2 regions of the Nocardioides luti genome follow, and region 2 is predicted to be linked to the other one. Evidence: riboswitches for the same ligand, from Rfam matches in the RefSeq annotation. Region 2 holds a riboswitch; the other holds the start of a gene.

Region 1 (11,207 bases), 170 kb from region 2:
ACAACCGACCGGCGCGATACGACGAGCGCACCAGCGGCCCGGACATGACGCCGGAGAAGCCGATCTGGTCGGCCTCGTCCTTGAGCTCGACGAACTCCTCGGGCTTCACCCAGCGCTCCACCGGGTGGTGGCGCAGCGAGGGGCGGAGGTACTGCGTGATCGTGATCAGCTCGCAGCCGGCGCCGTGCAGGTCGCGCAGGGCCTGGGAGATCTCCTCGCGGGTCTCGCCCATGCCGAGGATCAGGTTGGACTTGGTGACGAGGCCGAAGTCGCGGGCCTGGGTGATCACGTCGAGCGAGCGTTCGTACCGGAAGGCCGGGCGGATCCGCTTGAAGATGCGCGGGACGGTCTCGACGTTGTGGGCGAGCACCTCGGGCCGCGACTCGAAGACCTCGCGGAGCAGGTCCGGCTTGCCGTTGAAGTCGGGGATGAGGTTCTCGACTCCGGTGTCGGGGTTCAGCTCGTGGATGGCGCGCACGGTCTCGGCGTACAGCCACGCGCCGCCGTCCTCGAGGTCGTCGCGGGCGACGCCGGTGATGGTCGCGTAGCGCAGCTGCATCTTCTGCACCGACTCCGCGACGCGGCGCGGCTCGTCGCGGTCGAGCGGCTGCGGCTTGCCGGTGTCGATCTGGCAGAAGTCGCAGCGACGCGTGCACTGGTCGCCGCCGATGAGGAAGGTCGCCTCGCGGTCCTCCCAGCACTCGAAGATGTTGGGGCAGCCGGCTTCCTGGCAGACGGTGTGGAGGCCCTCGCCCTTGACCAGGCTCTGGAGCTCCTTGTACGCCGGGCCCATCGTCGCCCGCGTCTTGATCCACTCCGGCTTGCGCTCGATCGGCGTCTCCGCGTTGCGGACCTCCAGACGGAGGAGCTTGCGGCCTTCTGGTGCGGGAGCTTGGGTCACATCGCCCAACTGTACGCCGGGGGACAGGGCCGCCCAATTCGCCTCGACGCCCGCCGGGATACCGTCGGGACACCATGAACTCCACTCGCACACGGCTCCTCGTGGCCGCCTCCACCACCGTCCTCCTCGGCAGCCTGCTCGGTGCCTGCAGCGGCGACGCGAACACCGACGGCAACGGCCCCGAGGGCCCCGCGACGTCGACGCCCGTCCCCGGCCAGGGCAGCGCCGAGAACCCGTTCGACTCCTCGCTGACCGGGCCGCGCTCCGGCACCCCGGGCGAGACGATCACCGAGACGCTCACCAACACCGGTCGGCTGCCCGACGGCTACCAGGTGACGGTCGACCCGCCCGAGCTCGCCACCGTGAAGAACGGCGAGGTCCGGCTCGGCCCCGGCGAGAGCGCGCAGGTGCAGATCACGATCCGCGGCCTGCCGTTCGACGTGCACCTCAAGAGCATCGGCGGCGGTGCGCCCGACGTCGTCGCCTTCACCGTCGGCTAGGTGCCCTGACCGGAGCGGTCAGGGCACGTCCCGGCGCCGGAACGACAGCACCGAGGGCACCCCGGCGAGCAGCAGCAGCGTCGCGAAGTAGGTCGTCCCGCCGGCCAGCCGCAGGTGCTGCTCGCAGGACCCGTCCGGGCTCTGGGCGCAGGCCGACTCGTCGTAGTACGTCGTGTCCTTGAACAGCACCGCCGCGTAGTTGTTCTGCGGCATGTAGCGCTGGTTGCCGGGGAAGCCGAGCAGCGTGATGAGCAGCGGTCCCGCGATGGCGACCGCGAACATCACGCCGAGGGTGGCGACCGTGCTGCGGAACAGCATGGTGAGCGCGTAGCCGCCGAGCCCCGCGAACGCCGCCAGCAGGGCGCCGCGGAGCACCACGCCGTACCCCTTCGACACCAGCCCGTCCGGCACCGCCAGGTCGCGGGCGTGGGCGAGGGCGAGCAGGCCACCCCAGTACGACGCCAGCACGACGCCCGCGAGGAGCAGACCGGTCCCCAGGACGACCGCGCCCTTGGCGGCCCAGACCCGGGCGCGGCGGGGCTCGAAGAGCAGCTGGTTGCTCATCGAGCCGCTGTTCCAGTCGTGGCCGACGAAGGTGGTCCCGACGAGCAGCAGGAGCATCGTCAGCACGACGGCGACCCCGAGCAGGGAGCCCTGCTCCAGCTCGGTGCGCAGGTCGAGGGGCTGGCGCGTGGAGAACCACTCCGGCTGCGGCAGCGTCATCTCCTCGCAGGCGGCCTGGACGTCGCCGCTCGGGTCCACGCCGTACCGCTGGGGCTTGGCGACACAACGGTCGAGCTGCTTCTGCACCGAGGGGTCCTGCCTCTGTTCCTCGACCATCCGCTGGACCTCGGCGGCCTCGGACGCCGAGACCGGACGGGTGTTCCAGGCGGTCGCGGCGAAGATCAGGCCGGGCACCACGACGGCGGCCACCAGGATCAGCAGCACCGCCCGCCGCCAGCGGAAGCGGGTCAGCTCGACGCTCAGCAGGGCCCTCATGCGCCCACCGCCCTGCGGTCGGAGCCGAGCGTGTCGGCCGCGGTCAGCTCGAGGAAGACGGTCTCGAGGTCGGGCCGGACGGCGGTCAGCTCGGTGAGCCACAGCTCGGCCGCGGCCAGCGTGCGCGTGAGGGCGGCCGGGTCGTCGCTCTCGACGACGAGGTGCTGGCCGTCGTCGCCGGCGGCCGGGGGAGCGACCACGAAGGAGGCCTCCTCGAGCACCCGGCGGGCGGCCGCCGGGTCGGCGACGGCGAGGCGGTACGACGTCCCGCCACCGAGCAGGTCGTCGACACGTCCGCTCGCCAGCATCCGGCCGTTGCCGATGATCGTGGCCGACGAGCAGACCTGCTGGACCTCGGCCAGGATGTGCGAGCTGAGCAGCACGGTCACGCCGGCCTCGCCGAGGTCGCGGATCGTGTCCCGGATCTCGCGGATGCCGGCCGGGTCGAGCCCGTTGGTCGGCTCGTCGAGGATCAACAGCTCGGGGTCCTTGAGCAGCGTCGCGGCGATCGCCAGCCGCTGCTTCATCCCGAGCGAGTAGGACTTGTAGCGGTCCCCGTCGCGGCCGGTGAGGCTGACCGTCTCGACGGCCGCGTCGACGCGCGCCCGGGGCACCCCGATCGAGCGGGCGAGCAGGGAGAGGTTCTGACGGCCGGTGAAGTTGGGCGAGAACTTCGGTGACTCCACGACGGCGCCCACCCGGTCGATGACCGACGGCAGCATCGAGGGCACCGGCTCGCCGAAGAGGCGCATCGAGCCCTCGGTGGCGCGGGCCAGGCCCAGCAGCATCCGGATCGTCGTGGTCTTGCCCGAGCCGTTGGGCCCGAGGAAGCCGTGCACCCCACCGCGCGGGACCGCGAGGTTGAGCCCCCGCACGGCGACGCGGAGGCCGCCCTTGCGGGTGCGGAACTCCTTGCCCAGGTCGGTGGTCTCGATGACCAGGTCGCTCATGCTGCCTCCCCCGTGGCGCCGCCCCCGCGGCTCACCCGTCAGACGAGCCAACCACGCGAGAAGGTTGTGCCGGGAGGGGACGCGCCGTCAGCGCGCGGGCGAGATCAGCTCGATGCGCGGGGTCCGACCGGGCTCCGGGCGGGGCTCGTAGTCGGGCGTGGGGGAGTACGCCGTCCAGGCGAGGTACTCGCCGAGGTGCCGCTCCACCAGCGGGATGACGTTGCCGACGGGGACGTCGCGGCCGAGCTCGCGCGAGAGCGAGGTGACGCCCGCGTCGGCGATGCCGCACGGGACGAACCGGTCGTACCACCCGAGGTCGACGTCGCAGTTGATCGCGAAGCCGTGCATGGTCACGCCGCGGCTGACCCGGATGCCGAGCGCGGCGATCTTGCGCTCCGGGCCGCGCTCGTCGGCCCGCAGCCACACGCCGCTGCGGCCGGGGACCCGCGCGGTCGTCACGCCGAGGTCGCGGCAGACCGCGATCAGGGCCTCCTCCACCCGGCGTACGTAGTCGACGACCTTGACGTGGTCGGGCAGCGCGACGATGGGGTAGCCGACCAGCTGGCCCGGCCCGTGGAAGGTGATCTTGCCGCCGCGGTCGACGTCGATCACCGCGGCGCCGCCGGGGTCGGCCGGACGCTCGTGCGGGTCGGTCCGCTTGCCCGCGGTGAAGACCGGCGGGTGCTCGAGGAACAGCACCGTCGGCGGCAGGTCGCCGGCCACCACCCCGGCGTGCACCTCCCGCTGGAGGTCCCACGCGGCGAGGTAGTCGACGGCGTCGTCACCGAGGCCGACGGTGCGGAAGGTCAGGTCGCTCACGGCCTCGACCCTACTCCGGCGCCAGAGCCTGTGGAGAACGCGCGGTGACGCCCGCGGGACGGGTAGGAGGACCTCGTGACCCTGCCTGCTTCGACCCTGCCCCGCGTGCTCCTCGCCGTCCTCGTCCTGACCCTCGTGGTGACCGGTGCCGCCACCGCCGCCTCGCTCCTGCGCGGGCCGCCGTCGCCCCGGCTCGCGGCCTCGGTCCCGCAGGACCGGGGCGAGCCGGGCGCGCTCGAGGTGCTGCACGCCTGGGACGCCCGGCGGGCCGCGGCGTGGGCCGCGGGCGACGTCGGCGCCCTGCGGGCGCTCTACGTGCCGGGGGCGCGGGCGGGCCGTCGTGACGTGGCGATGCTGCGGGCCTGGGAGCGGCGCGACGTCCGGGTGCGGGGGCTGCGGATGCAGGTGCTGGCCGTCCGGGTGCTGGCGCGCTCGGGGCACCGGCTGGTCCTGCTCGTGACCGACCGGCTCGCGGGAGGTACGGCGGTGCGCGGGTCGCTCCGGACGCCCCTGCCCCGGGACCGCGCCACGACCCGGCGGATCGCGTTCTCCGCGTCGGGCGGCCGGTGGCGGGTGGCCGCCGTCGGGCCGGCCCCACCGACCGGGTGAATGTCGCGACCCGCCGGACGCGGCGGCGGCGGATGCGGGACGATGACGGACATGGACGGCATCGACTCCTGGCTCGTGCGAGCCGTTCCCGACGGGCTCTGGGTGCTCGACGACGCCGGCCTGACGACGTACGCCAACGACCGCCTGGCCGCGATGCTGGGCCGTACCCCCGACGAGATGCCCGGCCTCCCGGCCGTCGAGGCGCTGGACGAGGCGGGCCGGGTCGACTTCCGTGCCCACCTGGACCGGCTGCGCGACGACCCGGAGCCCGGCGACGACCTCGAGTGCCTGCTGGTCCGCAAGGACGGCAGCACCTTCTGGGCCCTGGTCAGCCACACACCGCTCGTCGACGACGAGGGCCGGCGGCGCGGCTGGCTGCACCGGCTGCGCGACCACACCGAGCAGCGCCGGATCCTCGAGGAGCTGCAGCGCCGCGAGGTGCAGCTCGCCGAGGCGCAGTCGATCGCGCGCACGGGCAGCTTCGAGCGCGACTACGCCGGCGGCGTGCTGCGTTGGTCCGACGAGCTCTACCGCCTGTTCGGGCTCGTCCGGGCGACCTTCGAGCCGTCGACCGAGCACTTCTTCGACCTCCTGCACCCCGACGACCGGCCGGCCGCCCGGGCGGCGTACGCCGCCATGGTCGAGGGGCACGACGACCTCGTGCTCGAGTCGCGGCTCGTCTCGGTGCCCGGGGAGCGCACGCGCTGGGTCCGCACCCGTGCCCGGATGGTGCGCGACGCCGAGGGGCGGCCGCTGCGCAGCGGTGGCACCGTGCAGGACATCACCGAGAGCAAGGAGGCCGAGCAGGGTCTCTCGTTCCTCAGCGCCATGGCGGCCGCCGCCAACGAGTCCCGGACCCTGGTCGACGTGCTGATGACCTCCGCCACCTCGGTCCGGCCGCACGCCCGCTGGCCCGCGATCATCGTGTCGGCGCCGGACCCGGCCGACGAGGGCCGGCTCGTGCACTTCCCGAGCGGGTGGGGCGACCACGACGCGGACGTCGTGGCCGCCGCGCAGGCGCTGGCCGAGCGCGCCGCCACCGAGCGGCGGCTCGTCCAGGCCCCCGGCCCGGGCGGGATCGTCCAGATCGCCGGGCCGGCGCTGGTGGGGGAGCGGGTCGCCTGCGTGGTCGTGTCCGACACCGGGGTCCGCGAGCAGGCGGAGCCGTCCGACGTCGCGATCTTCGCGCAGATGCTGGCCTTCCTCGCGCACGTCTCCGAGCGTGAGGAGGCGGGCCGGGCGATCGCGGCGGCGCGTGACGACGCCCTCGCCGCGTCGCGGGCCAAGTCGGAGTTCCTCGCCACGATGAGCCACGAGATCCGCACGCCGCTCAACGGCGTGATCGGGCTCAGCGAGCTGCTCAGCCGCACCGAGCTCACCTCCCACCAGCGCCGGCTCGCGGAGGGCGTGGACCAGGCCGGTCGCGCGCTGCTGGCGCTCGTCAACGACATCCTCGACCTGTCCAAGATCGAGGCCGGCCGCCTCGACCTCGAGGAGGTCGACTTCGACCCCCGCAGCATCGTCGAGCAGAGCGTGGGCATCAACGCCGAGCGGGCCAGCGCCAAGGGCCTGGAGCTGGTCGTCGCCAGCGCCGAGCAGGTGCCGTCGATGGTGCGCGGCGACCCCGTGCGCTTCGGCCAGGTGATCACCAACCTGGTGTCGAACGCCGTGAAGTTCACCAAGGCCGGCGAGGTGGTCGTCCGCGCGAGCCTGGACCCCGCCGGCGTCCGCGTCGAGGTGCGCGACACCGGCATCGGGATCCCGCCCGACGTGCAGCGCCAGCTCTTCACGGCCTTCTCGCAGGCCGACAGCTCGACCACCCGGGAGTACGGCGGCACCGGCCTCGGCCTGGCGATCAGCAAGCGCATCGTCGAGGCCACCGGCGGCGCGATCGGCGTCGACAGCGAGCCCGGCACCGGCAGCACCTTCTGGTTCACCACGCCGTTCGCCCCCTCGGTCGCGCAGGCCCTGCCCACCGAGGCGACCCTGCAGGACGCCGTGTCCGGGCTGCACGTGCTCGTCGTCGACGACAACGCCACGAACCGCTTCATCCTGCAGGAGCAGCTCGAGGCCTGGCGCGTGCGCGTGACGGCGGTCGAGTCGGCGTACGACGCCCTCGTGGAGCTCGACGCCTCGGTCCGGCACGGCGAGCAGTACGACGTGGTCCTGCTGGACTACATGATGCCGGGCGCCGACGGCGAGCAGCTCGCGCGGATCATCCGGGCCGAGGAGCGGCACCGCGACACCCGGCTGGCGCTGCTGTCCTCGGCGATCGAGCCGGGGGCGGAGTGGTTGGCCGATGCCGGCCTCGACGCCTTCCTCAGCAAGCCCGTGCTGCCCTCACGCCTGCTCGACGCGCTCGCGACCCTGGGCGGTCGCCGGGCCGAGCACCTGGTGGCCCCGGCGCCGGTGAGCGCCCCCGCCGGCGACCTGCGGGGCCGGGTCCTCGTCGTCGAGGACAACGAGGTCAACCAGCTCGTGGCCGAGGGCGTGCTCCGCCGCCTCGGGTACGACGTGGTGCTGGCCGACAACGGGGCCGCGGGCGTCGCGGCGCTGGCCGACGACCCCGACGGCTACGACGCGATCCTGATGGACTGCCAGATGCCCGTGATGGACGGCTTCGACGCGACCCGCGCGGTGCGGGCGATGCGCAACGGCGACCACATCCCCATCATCGCCATGACGGCCGCGGCGACCGCCGAGGAGCGCGCCCGCTGCCAGGAGGCGGGCATGGACGACTTCCTGACCAAGCCGGTGGTGCCCGCGCTGCTCGAGAGCACCCTGGCCCGCTGGGTGCCGGGCTCCTGAGCCCGGCTCAGGCCAGCCCGGTGCGCAGCACGGCGGTCACGTCGGGGTCGCGGAAGACGTAGCCCGCGGCCTCGAGCGCCGCCGGCCGGACGTTCAGCGAGCCGAGCAGCTCGGGGGCCATCTCGCCGGCGCCGATGCGCAGGCCGATCTTCGGCACCGCGACGAACGCCTTGCGGTGCACGGCGTCCGCGAGCGCCCGGGTGAACTCGGCGTTGGTGGGCGTGCGCGGGCAGCACAGGTTGAAGGCACCGCTGGCCGAGGCGTGCTCGGCGAGGTGCGCGACGCCGCCGACCCAGTCGCGCAGCGAGACCATCGCCATGTGCTGCCGGCCGTCGCCCAGGCGGGCGCCGAAGCCGGCCTTGAAGACCAGGCGGAGCTGCTTGAGCGGGGCGCTGCGGCGGTCCATGACCGGCGAGGTGCGCAGGATGCAGACGCGGGCGCCGGCCTCACTGGCCGCCGCGGTCGCGGCCTCCCACTCGCGGGTGACCTCGGTGAGCAGGGCGTGGCCGCGGCTGTCCGAGGCCTCGGTCAGCACCTGGGCGCCGTGGTCGCCGTACCAGCTGATGCCGTTGCCGGCGAGGAACGCCGCCGGCTCGGGGGAGCGGGCGATCGCCTCGGCGAGCACGCGGGTCGTCGTGACCCGGCTCTCCCGCAGCTCGCGGGCCCAGGTCGCCGAGTGCGGGTTGCCGGCGGTGGGCGTGCCGGCCAGGTTGACGACGACGTCGGCGGCGTCGACGACCGCTTGGTCGAGGCTGCCGGCGTACGGGTCCCACGTCGACTCGTCGGGGCTCGAGGTGGGGCGGCGGACCAGGGCGACGACCGCGTGGCCACGCTGGACGAGCTCGGTGCTGAGGGCGGTGCCGAGGAAGCCCGAGGCTCCGGCGATGACGATGCGCATGGGTCCAGCCTTGCAGACGACCGAAGCGACACGCCGACACCAGATGTGGTGTCGGGGAATCGAGAAATCCCTAGATATGGTGCTCCTGCTGGTCCGGGAGGTGCGCTGCGAGGCGAGTCTCCCGGGGCAAGAGGGAACCCGGTGCGAGTCCGGGACTGCCCCGCAGCGGTGAGTGGGAACGACAGCCGTCACACAAGCACTGGGATGCCTCCACGGGTCCTGGGAAGCGACGGCCGGTAGGGGTCGAGCGGTGCCGGGAGGCACCGTGCGGCGTGCCCACGAGTCCGAAGACCTGCCAGCGCCCGCGCACGACCGTGCGCGGTGGTCGCGGACCTCGAGGGTGGGTCGGCCGGCTGCCCGGACCCGACCCCTGGCGGGTGGGTCCGCGTCGTCGACCCCTCCTCGCGCTCCCGGCCTCCGGCCAGCTCGCGAGGAGAGAGCAGCAATGACGCAGACGAACATCCCAGCACCACCGACCACGACGCGCAGCCCGATGGGGGTGCGGAAGAGGAACGGCGACCTCGAGCCCGTCGACCTGAACAAGATCGTCCGGGCCGTCGAGCGCTGCGCGACCGGCCTGGCGTACGTCGAGCCGCTCACCGTGGCCACCCGCACCATCGCCGGGCTGTACGACGGCGCCACCACCGCCGAGCTCGACCGGCTGTCGATCCAGACGGCCGCGGAGCTCACCGCCACCGAGCCGGAGTACTCCCGTCTCGCGGCCCGGCTGCTCGCCGGCTACATCGAGAAGGAGGTTGCGGGCCAGCAGGTCGCCTCCTTCAGCCAGGCCGTCCGGCTGGCGCACCTCGAGGGGCTGGTCGGCGACGACACCGCGGCCTTCGTCGAGGCCAACGCCCGCAAGCTCGACCAGGCGATCGACCCCGACAACGACCGGCGCTTCGAGTACTTCGGGCTCCGCACGGTCTACGACCGCTACCTCCTGCGCCACCCGGAGACCCGGCTCGTCGTCGAGACCCCGCAGTACTGGCTGCTCCGGGTCGCCTGCGGCCTGGCCACCACCCCGGCCGAGGCGATCGACTTCTACCGCCTGATGTCGTCGCTGGCCTACCTGCCCAGCTCGCCGACGCTCTTCAACTCCGGCACCCGGCACACCCAGATGTCGTCGTGCTACCTCGTCGACAGCCCGGTCGACCGGCTGGAGTCGATCTACGCGCGCTACGCCCAGGTGGCGGCGCTGTCGAAGTTCGCCGGCGGCATCGGGATCGCGTTCTCCCGGGTGCGCGGGCGCGGTGCCCTGATCCGGGGCACCAACGGCCACTCCAACGGGATCGTGCCGTTCCTGCGCACGCTCGACGCCTCGGTCTCGGCGGTGAACCAGGGCGGGCGGCGCAAAGGCGCCGCCTGCGTCTACCTCGAGCCGTGGCACCCCGACATCGAGGAGTTCCTCGAGCTGCGCGACAACACCGGCGAGGACGCCCGCCGCACCCACAACCTCAACCTGGCGAACTGGGTGCCGGACCTGTTCATGCAGCGGGTCGAGGCGGACGAGACGTGGAGCCTGATCGACCCGGACCAGGTGCCCGAGCTGCCCGACCTCTGGGGCGTCGACTTCGAGCGGGCCTACCTCGCCGCCGAGGCCGAGGGGCGCGTCGTGCGGCAGCTGCCGGCGCGCGAGCTCTACGCGAAGATGATGCGGACCCTGGCGCAGACCGGGAACGGCTGGATGACCTTCAAGGACGCCAGCAACCGCACCTGCAACCAGACTGCCGTGCCCGGCAACGTCGTGCACCTGTCGAACCTCTGCACCGAGATCGTCGAGGTCTCCAGCGACGACGAGACCGCCGTGTGCAACCTCGGCTCGGTCAATCTCGCCCAGCACCTGCTCGCCGACGCCCTCGACTGGGACAAGCTCCGCGCGACCGTCCGCACCGCGGTGACCTACCTCGACCGCGTCATCGACATCAACTACTACCCGAGCCCGGAGTCGGCGGCGTCCAACCCGCGCTGGCGCCCGGTCGGGCTGGGCGTGATGGGGCTGCAGGACGTGTTCTTCGCGCTGCGCCTGCCGTTCGACTCCGACGAGGCGCGCGAGCTGTCGACCCGGGTCCAGGAGGAGATCTACCTGTCCGCGCTCGAGCGGTCGTGCGAGCTGGCGCAGGCGCACGGCCCGCACCCGGCGTACGCCGACACCCGGGCGGCCCGCGGGGACCTCCAGCCGGACCTGTGGTCGGTGACGCCCACCCAGACCGACCGGTGGCAGGCGCTGCGCGACCGGGTCGCCGAGCACGGCCTGCGCAACTCGCTGCTGGTCGCGATCGCGCCGACCGCGACGATCGCCTCGATCGTCGGCTGCTACGAGTGCATCGAGCCGCAGGTGTCGAACCTGTTCAAGCGCGAGACGCTGTCGGGGGAGTTCCTCCAGGTCAACGCCTGGCTGGCCCGCGAGCTGCGCGAGCGCGGCCTGTGGACCGCCGAGGTCCGCGAGCAGGTGAAGCGGCAGGAGGGCTCGGTGCAGGGCATCGAGGCGATCCCCGCCGACGTACGCCAGCTCTTCCGCACGGCCTGGGAGCTGCCGCAGAAGGCGCTCATCGAGATGGCGGCCGCGCGCCAGCCCTACGTCGACCAGAGCCAGTCGCTCAACCTGTTCCTGCTGAGCCCGACCATCGGCAAGCTCAGCTCGATGTACCTCTACGCCTGGAAGGCCGGGCTGAAGACGACGTACTACCTGCGCTCGCGACCCGCGACGCGCATCCAGCAGACGA
Region 2 (11,207 bases):
GTAGTCGCCCACGAGCTCGGCCATCGTCTCGCGCGTCCGGGTGATCGCGAGGTGCAGCGCAAGAGTGGCACGCGTGGCGGCGAAGCCGGCCAACGCCTCGCTCTCGGGCATCGCGGTGGAGCGGGCCTGGGCGCGGGTCAGGACGACGGACTGGGCCACCAGCGGGACGGTCAGCTCGCGACCGACGAGGGCAGCCGCGGCGGCGTACGCCGGGACGCCGGGCGTGACGTCCCACGGCACGCCGGCGGCCTCGAGTCGCCGAGTCTGCTCGGCGAGGGCGGAGTAGAGCGAGGGGTCACCCGAGACGAGGCGGACGACGTCGCGCCCGGTCGCGTGGGAGTCGACCAGCTCGCTGATGATCTGGTTAAGGTCGAGCGCTTGGGTGTCGACCAGCCGCGCCTCGGCGCGGCAATGGCCGAGCACCTCGGCGTCGAGGTAGGTGCCCGGATAGAGCACCACGTCGGCGGCACTCAGCATGGCGGCCGCGCGGAGGGTGATCAGGTCGGCGGCACCGGGGCCGGCGCCGACGAAGTGGATGGTCACGACTGCTCCTTGACGTAGGCCCACTGGATCACGGCCCGGGCCGGCGTCCAGCCGGTGAAGGTGCCGATCGGTTCGGCGTGCTCGACCGCGATGCGGGTCAGCTCGCCGCCGTGCTCGGAGTGCAGCCGCACCAGCAGCTGCTCGGTCTCCAGGGTGACGCCGTGCACCACAAGCCGGCCGCCTGGTCCTAGGGCAGCGAGGCACGTGTCGACGACACGGGCGCGGGTGGCACCGCCGCCGACGAAGACCGCGTCGGGCGCGGGCAGCCCGGTCAGGGCGTCGGGGGCACGGCCGTGCACGACCTCGAGATCGGGGACGCCCAGCGCGCCGGCGTTGCGGGCGATCCGCGCGGCCCGGTCGCTGTCGGACTCCACGCCGATCGCGCGGCACGACGGGTGCGCCCGCATCCACTCGATGCCGACCGACCCGGCGCCTGCGCCGACGTCCCAGAGCAGCTGGCCCGGGGCGGGCGCGAGGCGGGAGAGTGCCGACGCGCGGAGGTCGCGCTTGGTGAGCTGGCCGTCGTGCTCGTACGCCGAGTCGGGCAGACCGGGCGACCACGAGGCAAGACCCTGACCGACCACCTCGAGGGCGATCACGTTCAGGCGGGAGACCTCGCCCTCCCAGCCATCGGCCACGCCCTCGACGCGCGTCTCGTCCCCGCCCAGGTCGCCGAGCACGCTGATCCGGCTTGCGGGGTACCCGTGCTCGACCAGCAGACGCGCGACCACAGCGGGGGTGGTTTCGTCGGCGGAGAGCACGAGCACGCGTCGGCCTGGGGCGAGCGCGCGCAGCAGCAGCCGCGGGTCGCGTCCGACCAGGCTGACGACGTCGTGGTCCTCAGCGGCCCAGCACATCCGGGCGCGGGCCAGCGCCACCGAGGAGACGGCCGGCTCGACGTGCACCGCATCGGCGCCGAGCAGCTCGGCCAGCGTCGAGCCGATGCCGCTCACCAGAGGGTCACCGGAGGCGAGCGCGACGACGTCCAGGTCGGCGTACTTCGCCATCAGGCCGGGAAGACCGTCGCGCAGCGGGCTCGGCCAGGCTTCCCGCGCCTGCTCGGAGACGTCCGGCAGCAGGGCGAGGTGACGACGTCCGCCGAGCACCACCGCGGCGCCTTCCACCATCGTGCGCAGGCGATCCGGAACCCCGACCCACCCGTCGGCGCCGAGGCCGACGACGGTGATCCGCGGACGGCCGTTGGAGGTCATGGGGTCAGACGCTATCGTGACGCCCGACAGGCACGAGGTGCCCCGACGGCCACGAGACGAACAGGCCCGACGGGAGAATCTGGGAAGCCGGTGAGAGTCCGGCACAGGCCCGCTGCGGTGACCTGGACGACGTCGATCGCGAGACCGGCACCGATCCAGGAAGTCCGAAGACCGGCCTCGCGCCACTTTGTTCGCTGGCTGACGAGCGGGAGCCTCCCATGCCACTGCAGTTTCCCTTCAGCGCCGTCGTGGGATCCGACGACATGGCCCTGGCCCTGGTCCTCACCACGATCTCGCCCGGCGTCGGCGGAGTCCTGGTGCGCGGCGAGAAGGGCACCGCGAAGTCCACGATCGTGCGTGCACTGGCCGCCGTCCTGCCACCGATCGACGTGATCGCAGGCGACCGGTTCTCCACCGACCCACGCGACCCCACGCCGCTCTCACCGGACGGGCCGTTCGCGGCGGACGCCCCGACGGAGACGCGGCCGGTGCGGCTCGTCGAGCTGCCGGTCGGCGCCACCGAGGACCGCGTCCTCGGCTCCCTGCACCTCGAGCGCGCGCTGTCGGAGGGCAAGGCGGAGTACGAGCCTGGCCTCCTGGCCCGCGCCCACCGCGGGATCCTCTACGTCGACGAGGTCAACCTCCTCCAGGACCACCTCGTCGACCTGCTGCTCGACGCCGCCGCCATGGGCCGGTCGAACGTCGAGCGCGACGGTGTCTCGGTCGAGCACGCCGCCCGGTTCGTCCTCGTCGGCACGATGAACCCCGAGGAGGGCGAGCTCCGTCCGCAACTGCTCGACCGGTTCGGCCTCACCGTCGAGGTCGCCGCGCCGCGCGACCCGGCCTCCCGCGCCGAGGTCGTTCGCCGCCGGATGTCCTACGACACCGATCCGGAGTCCTTCACCCGCCAGTACGCCGAGTCGGAGCGCGCGCTCACCGACCGGATCCAGGCGGCCCAGAAGCTCGTCGCGGAGGTCGAGCTCCGCGACGACGTACTTCTCAAGATCGCCGAGGTCTGCGCCGCCTTCGAGGTCGACGGCATGCGCGCCGACATCGTCACGGCCCGGACCGCCGTCGCCCACGCCGCCTGGCACGGCCGCACCTCGGTCACCACCGCCGACGTCCGCGCCGCCGCCCGCCTCGCACTCCCCCACCGTCGCCGCCGCAACCCCTTCGACGCCCCCGGGCTCGACGAGGAGCTGCTCGACCAGGTGCTCGGCGACGACGACCCCGCGCCGGAGCCCCCCGAGCCGCAGGGCGGATCCGAGGGGGAAGGGACCGAGGGGGAAGGGCCCGCGGACGGCCGTCTGGACACCGACCAGGACGGTTCCGGGGATCGTGAACCCACGAGCGGGACGCAATCACCGTCGGACTCCTCCTCGAGCCCCTCCGATGGCGGCGAGAGCGCGCCGCCGTCGACGGCCGGCGAGGCCCCAGCAGACGCAGCCGCCGCTGGCGATGCTCCCGGCCGGCCGGACACCACCGTCGACGCGCGGACCCCCTATCGGCCCAAGCTCTTCACGGTCCAGGGCACCGGCGAGGGCGAGGCCGGTCGGCGCAGCCGCGCGATGACCGAGTCCGGACGTCGGATCGGGTCCCGACACAGCACGGGCGGGGCAGGCTCGATCCACGTCGCCGAGACCGTGCGCGCGGCCGCGCCCCACCAGCTCGCCCGCGGCCGAACGTCGGGCAGCCTGCTCTTCCGCCCTGACGACCTGCGCGTGGCGACCCGCGAGGGACAGGAGTCCAACCTGGTGCTCTTCTGCGTCGATGCCTCCGGGTCGATGGCCGCGCGTCGCCGCATGGAGCAGGTCAAGACCGCGATCCTCTCGCTGCTGCTGGACGCCTACCGGCGCCGCGACCAGGTCGGGCTCGTGACGTTCCGGGGCGACCGCGCCGAGCTGGTGCTGCCGCCCACCCGCTCCGTCGACATCGCCGCGACCCGACTCGAAGCACTCCCTGCGGGAGGGCGTACGCCGCTGGCCGAGGGCCTGCTCGAGGCCGCCCGTGTGCTGCGCGTCGAACGCGTCCGCGACCCGCGTCGACGCCCGCTGCTCGTCGTCGTCACCGACGGTCGCGCGACCTGGGGACCCGACGCCGTCGCACGGGCGCGGACAGCAGCAGCTCACCTCGCGGGGACCGGGGTGACGTCACTGGTCGTCGACTCCGAGACCGGCTCGTTCCGGCTCGGGCTCGCCCGGGACCTGGCCGGGGTACTACGCGCCGAGCACGTCCCGGTCGACGAGGTCAGCGCGACCGGGCTCACCACGCTCGTCCACGACCGCGTGCATCCTCGCACGACCGCCGACACCAGTACCGAAGGAGCAGCCTGATGCCCCAGGGCCAGCCACTCACCGTCCCGGACGACGGTCTCAGCACCCGCGAGCGCCGCGAGCAACCGCTGCTGATGGTGCACACCGGTGACGGCAAGGGGAAGTCGACTGCCGCCTTCGGGCTCGCGATCCGCGCCTGGAACCAGGGCTGGGACATCGGGGTCTTCCAGTTCGTGAAGTCCGCCAAGTGGCGCATCGGCGAGCAGACGGTGCTCGAGCGACTCGGCACACTGCACCAGGAGTCGGGCGAGGGCGGCCCCGTGGAGTGGCACAAGATGGGTGCCGGGTGGTCGTGGTCCCGGAAGGCTGGCGACGAGACCGACCACGCCGCCGAGGCAGCCGAGGGGTGGGCCGAGGTCAAGCGCCGGATCGCCGCGCAGACCCATGACCTGCTGATCCTCGACGAGTTCACCTACCCGATGGAGTGGGGGTGGGTCGACGTCGAAGACGTCGTCGACACCCTGAGCCAGCGGCCCGGGCGACAGTTCGTCGTGGTTACCGGCCGGCGTGCGCACCCCCGGCTCGTCGAGGTCTCCGACCTGGTCACCGAGATGACGAAGGTCAAGCACCAGATGGACCGCGGTCAGAAGGGCCAGCGAGGCATCGAGTGGTGACGCCGTGACCAGCCTTCCCCGGTTCGTCGTCGCAGCTCCGGCGACCGGCCAGGGAAAGACCACCGTCGCGACCGGTCTGATGGCCGCGCTGACCCGCGCGGGCCGTGTGGTCAGCGGCCACAAGGTTGGGCCGGACTACATCGATCCGGGATTTCACGCCCTGGCGAGCGGCCGCCCCGGCCGCAATCTCGATCCCCACCTGGTCGGCGAGGACAGGATCGTCCCGCTGCTGCTGCACGGCGCCGCGGGCGCCGACGTCGCCGTCGTCGAGGGCGTGATGGGCCTGTACGACGGCCGGGTGGGTGGTGAGGGCTTCTCCTCGACAGCGCACGTCGCCGCCCTCACCGGGTCGCCCGTCGTGCTGGTCGTCGACATCTCCCGATCCTCCCGTTCGATCGGGGCGGTGGTACACGGCATGGCGACCTTTGACCCGCGCGTCGAGGTCGCTGGTGTGATTCTCAACAAAGCCGGTTCGCCGCGCCACGCGCAGGAGGTTGCCAGCTCGATCGGACTGCCCGTCCTGGGCACGATCGGTCGCGACGACGCGTTCGCCGCGCCCTCGCGCCATCTCGGCCTCGTTCCCGCGGCAGAGCGCGAAGAGGCCACGCACACCCTCGACCGGCTGGCGGACCACGTTGCCCAGACGGTCGACTTGGATGCCGTGCTCCGGATCGCGCGCACCGCTGCCGACCTGTCCGCCGATCCGTGGGACCCGGTCGCCGAGGTGCACCCTCCTAGCGATGCTCGCCCCATCGTCGCGATGGCCGGCGGTCGCGCGTTCACCTTCCGCTACACCGAGACCGAGGAGCTGCTCCGCGCAGCCGGATGCGACGTCGTCAGCTTCGACCCGCTCACCGACAAGGCGCTGCCCGCCGGCACCAGCGGCCTCTACCTCGGCGGCGGATTCCCCGAGGTCCACGCCGTCGCGCTGGCCGCCAACACCGCGCTGCGCGAGGACCTGCGCGTCGCCGTCGCCGACGGCATCCCGACGGTCGCCGAGTGTGCCGGCTTGCTCTACCTCTGCAGCACCGTCGACGAGGCGCCGATGGTCGGTGCCCTGGTGGCCGAGGCACGGATGACCGCGCGGCTGACCCTGCGTTACCCCACCGCCACGGCAGCCACCGACTCACTCCTGACCCGGGCCTCCGAGCAGGTGAGCGGCCATGAGTTCCATCGCACCCACACCCGCCCCGAGGCCGGAGACACCCCTGCCTGGACGATCGACGGCGAGAGGGTCGGCTTCGCCACGCCGACCCTGCATGCGTCGTACCTGCACACCCACTGGGCCGGTCACCCCCACCTCGCCCAGCGCTTCGCCGACGCCGTCCACGCCGCCACCCCGCACATCCAGACGGCCTCCAGCACCAGCGTGGTGGGGCAGGCCCGCTCGGCACCGCTCGCGGACCCCCTGCGCCACCACGGCGACGCGGAGGCCGAGGAGGGGTTGCTCGACCTCGCCGTCAACGTCTATGGCGGGCCACGGCCGTCCTGGCTCGACGGCGCCCTGCGAGCCAGTCTCGACGAGATCGGGCGTTACCCGACCTCCGTGCGGGCCGAGCAGGCGATCGCCGCCCGCCATGGCCGCGACGCCACCGAGGTGCTGGCGACCGCCGGCGCCGCCGAGGCGTTCACGCTGCTCGCGCGGCTGCGCGCCTGGCGGGCGCCGGTGGTGGTGCACCCGCAGTTCACCGAGCCGCATGCAGCGCTCGAGCTGGCCGGCCACCACGTCGTCGAGGTTCGCTGCCGGGCGGAGGACGGGTTCACGCTGCGGGGCGAGGACATTCCCGAGCGGGCCGACCTCGTCGTGCTCGGCAACCCGACCAATCCAACCGGTGTGCTCCACCCTGCTGCGACGATACGTGGGCTGCTGCGGCCCGGACGGGTGGTCGTCGTCGACGAGGCATTCATGGACACCGTCCCCGGCGAGCCCGAGTCGCTGGCCGGTGGGGCGCACCTCGGTCTCGTCGTGCTGCGCAGCCTGACCAAGCACTGGGCGATCCCCGGGATCCGCGCCGGCTACCTGCTCGCCGACCCCGAGGTCGTGGCCGACCTGCGCCGTCACCAGGTCCCTTGGTCGGTCTCGACGACCGCGGCCGCCGCGATGGTGGCGTGCTCCTCTGACGTCGCCTCGGAGGAGTCGCGACGCCGTGCCGCCCAGCTTGTCGCCTGGAGGTGCGGGCTCGAGGAGGCCCTGCGTGCGCGAGGCATCCCGTTCGTGGAGTCGTCCGCCTCGTTCGTCCTCGCTGAGGTCGGCGCGGGTGTCCACGTGGCTTTGCGACGGCTCGGGGTCGCCGTACGCCGGGCCGACACGTTCCCCGGGCTCGGCCCCTCGTGGGTGCGGATCGCCGTACGACCCGAGCCGCAGACCCGGCAGCTCCTCGACGCGCTGGACGCCCTTGCGCCGCAGCGCAGCTGATGCCCTAGGGTGCTGCCTGCGGGCACGAGGAAGCCGGTGGGATTCCGGCACAGTCGCGCTACTGTGACACCTCCTCCAGACAGGTCCCCCGGGACCGGTCGGGCGGTGGTGGAGTCAGACCCGAGTGTCCGTCCACCCCATCAACAGGGACGCAAGCATCCCTAGGAGGACACATGTCTCACGCCATTTCCGCCGCCCCCACCACCGACGTCGCCGTCCCGGCGATCCCCGTCGCCGAGCTGGCGCCGTGGGCGCTGTTTGTCGGACTTTTCGCCACGCTCGTACTGTTCTTCGTCAGCGCCGACCAGGGGGCCGTCTCGCTCACCTCGGGCACGCTCCTCCACGAGTTCGTGCACGACGGTCGCCACCTGCTCGCCTTCCCCTGCCACTGAGAGCGGCCGTCCTCCACGGACAGACCGCTTCTCGCTGTAGCAGCTTCCCCGGGAGAACGGGCCGTCTCGACGTGCCCGGACCCGGGCCTCTGAACGGAACCTCGATGACCGCACGGGCCCTGCTCGTCCGTGGTCTGATCGCCGGTCTGCTCGCCGGCGTCGCCACGTTCCTCGTCGCCCACCAGGTCGGCGAACCGCCGGTGGAGACCGCCATCTCGCTGGAGGAGTCCTCCGCCCACCACTCCGGGGCCACCGCTGGAGCCCACTCGCACGACTCCGAGGAGGCCGTCGTGTCCCGCGAGACCCAGAGGACGTGGGGGTTGCTGACCGGGACCCTCACCGTGGGCACCGCGCTTGGCGGCCTCGTGGCCCTGGGATCCGCGCTCGTCGCCGGCAGGGTCGGGCGCCTGCGCCCGACCGCGGCCACCGCCGTCGTGGCCCTCACGGGCTTCACGACAGTGGCCTTCGTGCCCTTCCTGAAGTACCCCGCCAACCCACCGGGCGTAGGCACGGCCGAGACGATCGGCGCCCGGACCGAGCAGTACTTCGGGTTCCTGCTCGTCTCGCTGGTCACGGGGATCCTCGCCCTGGTGCTGGCCGGACAGGTGTGGCCCCGGTTCGGCACGTGGGGTGCGGTCGTCATGGGCGTCGCCGCGTACGTCGTCGTCACGTCAGTCGCGGCCACGCTGATGCCGGGGCCCGACGCGGTGGGCTCCTTCCCGGCCGACACCCTCTGGGCCTTCCGCCGCGGGTCGCTGCTCACCCTCGTCACGTTGTGGGCGGGCATCGGCGTCGTGCTGTCCGGGCTCGTCGGCCGCCTCGAGAAGCACGAGACAGCGAAGTCGCAGCGCCGCGCCCTCGCCGCTTCCCTGTGAGGACGCGTGCCTGACTCCTGGCGCCTCGCGGTGGGCACCCTGACCGTCCTGAGGGGCCCGGCTCCCCGCTGCGTGGACCGCCGTACCGCAGGGGCGGCGATGCTGATCGCCCCCCTGGCCGTGCTCCCGCTCGGTGCGGGCGTCGCGCTGGTGCTGCTGGCCGGCCGCGCGGCGCACCTGCCTCCGCTCGTGACCGGCATGCTCGCGGTCGCAGTGCTCGTGCTGGGCACGCGCGCCTTCCATGTCGACGGGCTGTCCGACACCGTCGACGGGCTGACCGCCTCCTACGACCGGGAGCGGTCGCTGGCCGCCATGCGCACCGGGACGTCGGGGCCGGCCGGCGGCGCGGCGGTCCTGCTGGTGCTCGGGCTGCAAGCGACGTCGATGGCCTGGTTGGCGGGCCAAGCACGCGGCGCCGTGCTCGTCGGCACCCTCGTGTGCGTGTCGCGCTGCGCGCTGGCGCTCACCTGCCTCCGCGGCGTGCCGGCCGCTCGCGACGACGGACTCGGGGCGGTCTTCACGGAGTCGGTCCCCCGCCTCGCCGCAGCGACCTCCATGCTCCTCTCCTTCGTAGCCGTCGGTCTGGTCACCGGGTGGGCCGGGCTGCCGTGGTGGCGCGGGGTCATCGCCGTCGCCCTGGGTCTCGTCGTCACCCTGCTGCTCGTACGCCGCGCCGTACGCCGCCTCGGTGGGGTGACGGGCGACGTCTTCGGGGCCGCGGTCGAGCTGTGCCTGGCGACCCTTCTCGTCGCTCTGGCCGGGGCCACTTCGTGAGCCGCGCCCTCGGGCTGGTCCTCGGGTTCGCCGCCGACCTGGTCTTCGCCGACCCCGGCCGGTGGCACCCGGTGGCGGGCTTCGGCCGGCTGGCCGCCGCTGCCGAGTCGCGGTGGTGGTCGCCGTCGCGCGGCCGTGGCGTGGGGTACGCCGGGAGCCTCGTCGGCGCGGTCACGCTGGCCGGGGCACTCCTCGAGCGGAGCACGCGCGCTCGTCCCGGGTCACACACCCTCGTGACCGCGGCTGCGACCTGGGTCGTGCTCGGAGGCTCCTCGCTGGACCGCGAGGCCCGGGGTGTCGCGACTCTTCTCGCGGCCGATCGGCTGACCGAGGCGCGGCAGCGGCTCACCCACCTGGTCGGCCGCGAGACCGCGACGCTCACCGCCGACGAGGTCGCCCGGGCGGTGGTCGAGTCGGTCGCCGAGAACACCTCGGACGCCGTGGTGGCCCCGCTCGTGCTCGGTGCGGTCGCGGGCGTGCCCGGGCTGCTCGGGTACCGCGCCGCCAACACGCTCGACGCGATGGTCGGCCACCGCAGCGAGCGGTACGCCGAGTTCGGCTGGGCCTCCGCCCGGCTCGACGACCTGCTCAACCTCCCGGGCGCGCGGGTCACCGCGCTGCTGGCCGCGTTGCTCGGACCCGATACCGGTGGCGCGCTGACGGCCTGGCGTCGAGACTCACCGGGACACCCCAGCCCCAACGCCGGACCGGTCGAAGCCTCGTTCGCGGGTGCTCTGAGCCTCCGCCTCGGCGGCACCAACCACTACGGCGAGCGCACCGAGCACCGGGCCGTGATGGGGTCCGGCGCGAGTCCGACGGCAGCGGCCATCTCCCCCGCACTGGCCCTGGCCCGACGCGTCGATTTCGGCGCCCTCGCGATCGCAGTGCTGTTCACGCTCCGGACCCGCCGACCCCGCCGGTAGCCGCCGTCCGGCGCCTCAGAGCACCAGCGCCCGCCCGGCCACCACGAAGTGGACCTCGTCGCAGGCGGCCGCCAGGCGCTGGTTCACGGTGCCGAGCACGTCGCGGAAGAGACGCCCGGAGCGGTGTTCGGGAACCACGCCGAGGCCGACCTCGTTGGTGACCAACACGACCGGGCCCGACGCTGAAGCCAGGGCCGCCACAGCCGTCTCCACCCGGGAGTCGACCAGGGCCCGCACCTCGTCCGAGGGTAGTTCCCACGCCTTCGCCTCGTCGAGAATGGCCGCGAGCCAGGTGCCCAGGCAGTCCACGAGCACCGCTCCGTCCAGCGAGAGCGCGGCAGCCAGGTCGCGTGACTCCAGCGTGGTCCAGGTCGCCGGTCTGCGTGCTCGGTGCGCGGTGATGCGCGCGGCCCAGTCCGGGTCGGGGTCATCGACAGGGGTCGGCCCCGGAGCGACGTAGGTGACCGACTCCTCATGCTTCAGCAGGCCCTCGGCGTGGCCGGACTTCCCGGACCGGACGCCCCCGGTCACCAGCACCTTCACGGCAGGCTCCTCACCCAGGTGACGGCCTGGTCGACGTCGGGCACGGTGCGTACGCCGCTCGGCGCGGCCGGGCGGCGTACGACGACCACCGGGATCCCGAGCTGGGCGGCCGCGTCGAGCTTGGGACGCGTGTAGGAGCCGCCGGAGTCCTTGGTGACCAGCACGTCGCTGTGGTGCTCTCGCATCACCTCCAGCTCGGCGTCGAGACCGAACGGGCCGCGATCGAGCAGCAGCCGCCAGCGCGTCGGCACCGTCCCGGGATCGTCGACCACCCGCGCCATTGCCTCGAGGTCGGCCAGCGTGCGCGTGAAATCGGCGAGCGACTGTCGTCCGACGGTGAGGAACGGCCGCTCGCCGAGGGTCGCCGCCACCCTCGCGGCCTCGCCGTGACCGTCGACCCAGTGCCAGTCCGCGGCCCCGGGGCTGGTCAACCAGCCGGGGCGCTGCAGCCGCAGCAGTGGGACTCCCGCGCTCGCGCAGCCCTGCGCGGCGTGGGCCGAGATCTGGGCGGCGAACGGGTGCGTCGCGTCGACGACGGCGTGGTGTCCGGCGTTCACGAGGTGCTCGCGGAGACCCATCGCCC

What was found. Region 2 has a riboswitch for cobalamin ahead of H5V45_RS20915 (magnesium chelatase subunit D family protein). Riboswitches for the same ligand answer to the same signal wherever they lie in the genome.
Region 1: it holds a riboswitch for cobalamin, as region 2 does, so the genes downstream of both, H5V45_RS20045 (ribonucleoside-diphosphate reductase subunit alpha) here and H5V45_RS20915 (magnesium chelatase subunit D family protein) in region 2, are expected to answer to the same signal.

The regions. Positions count from the first base shown of each region.
Region 1 covers NZ_JACKXE010000002.1:223,741-234,947, reverse strand. Annotated here, with positions in the region: gene lipA (lipoyl synthase) at 1-901, opposite strand, end outside; gene H5V45_RS20080 (hypothetical protein) at 976-1,401, shown strand; gene H5V45_RS20075 (ABC transporter permease subunit) at 1,420-2,400, opposite strand; gene H5V45_RS20070 (ABC transporter ATP-binding protein) at 2,397-3,350, opposite strand; gene lipB (lipoyl(octanoyl) transferase LipB) at 3,438-4,169, opposite strand; gene H5V45_RS20060 (hypothetical protein) at 4,245-4,778, shown strand; gene H5V45_RS20055 (PAS domain-containing hybrid sensor histidine kinase/response regulator) at 4,830-7,586, shown strand; gene H5V45_RS20050 (TIGR01777 family oxidoreductase) at 7,594-8,484, opposite strand; cobalamin riboswitch at 8,557-8,798, shown strand; gene H5V45_RS20045 (ribonucleoside-diphosphate reductase subunit alpha) at 8,930-11,207, shown strand, end outside.
Region 2 covers NZ_JACKXE010000002.1:396,495-407,701, forward strand. Annotated here, with positions in the region: gene cobM (precorrin-4 C(11)-methyltransferase) at 1-543, opposite strand, end outside; gene cbiE (precorrin-6y C5,15-methyltransferase (decarboxylating) subunit CbiE) at 540-1,754, opposite strand; cobalamin riboswitch at 1,773-1,948, shown strand; gene H5V45_RS20915 (magnesium chelatase subunit D family protein) at 1,973-4,087, shown strand; gene cobO (cob(I)yrinic acid a,c-diamide adenosyltransferase) at 4,087-4,701, shown strand; gene cobBC (bifunctional hydrogenobyrinic acid a,c-diamide synthase/histidinol phosphate aminotransferase CobBC) at 4,706-7,117, shown strand; gene H5V45_RS20930 (CbtB domain-containing protein) at 7,291-7,509, shown strand; gene H5V45_RS20935 (CbtA family protein) at 7,614-8,384, shown strand; gene H5V45_RS20940 (adenosylcobinamide-GDP ribazoletransferase) at 8,415-9,158, shown strand; gene H5V45_RS20945 (cobalamin biosynthesis protein) at 9,155-10,081, shown strand; gene cobU (bifunctional adenosylcobinamide kinase/adenosylcobinamide-phosphate guanylyltransferase) at 10,097-10,624, opposite strand; gene H5V45_RS20955 (cobalt-precorrin-6A reductase) at 10,621-11,207, opposite strand, start outside.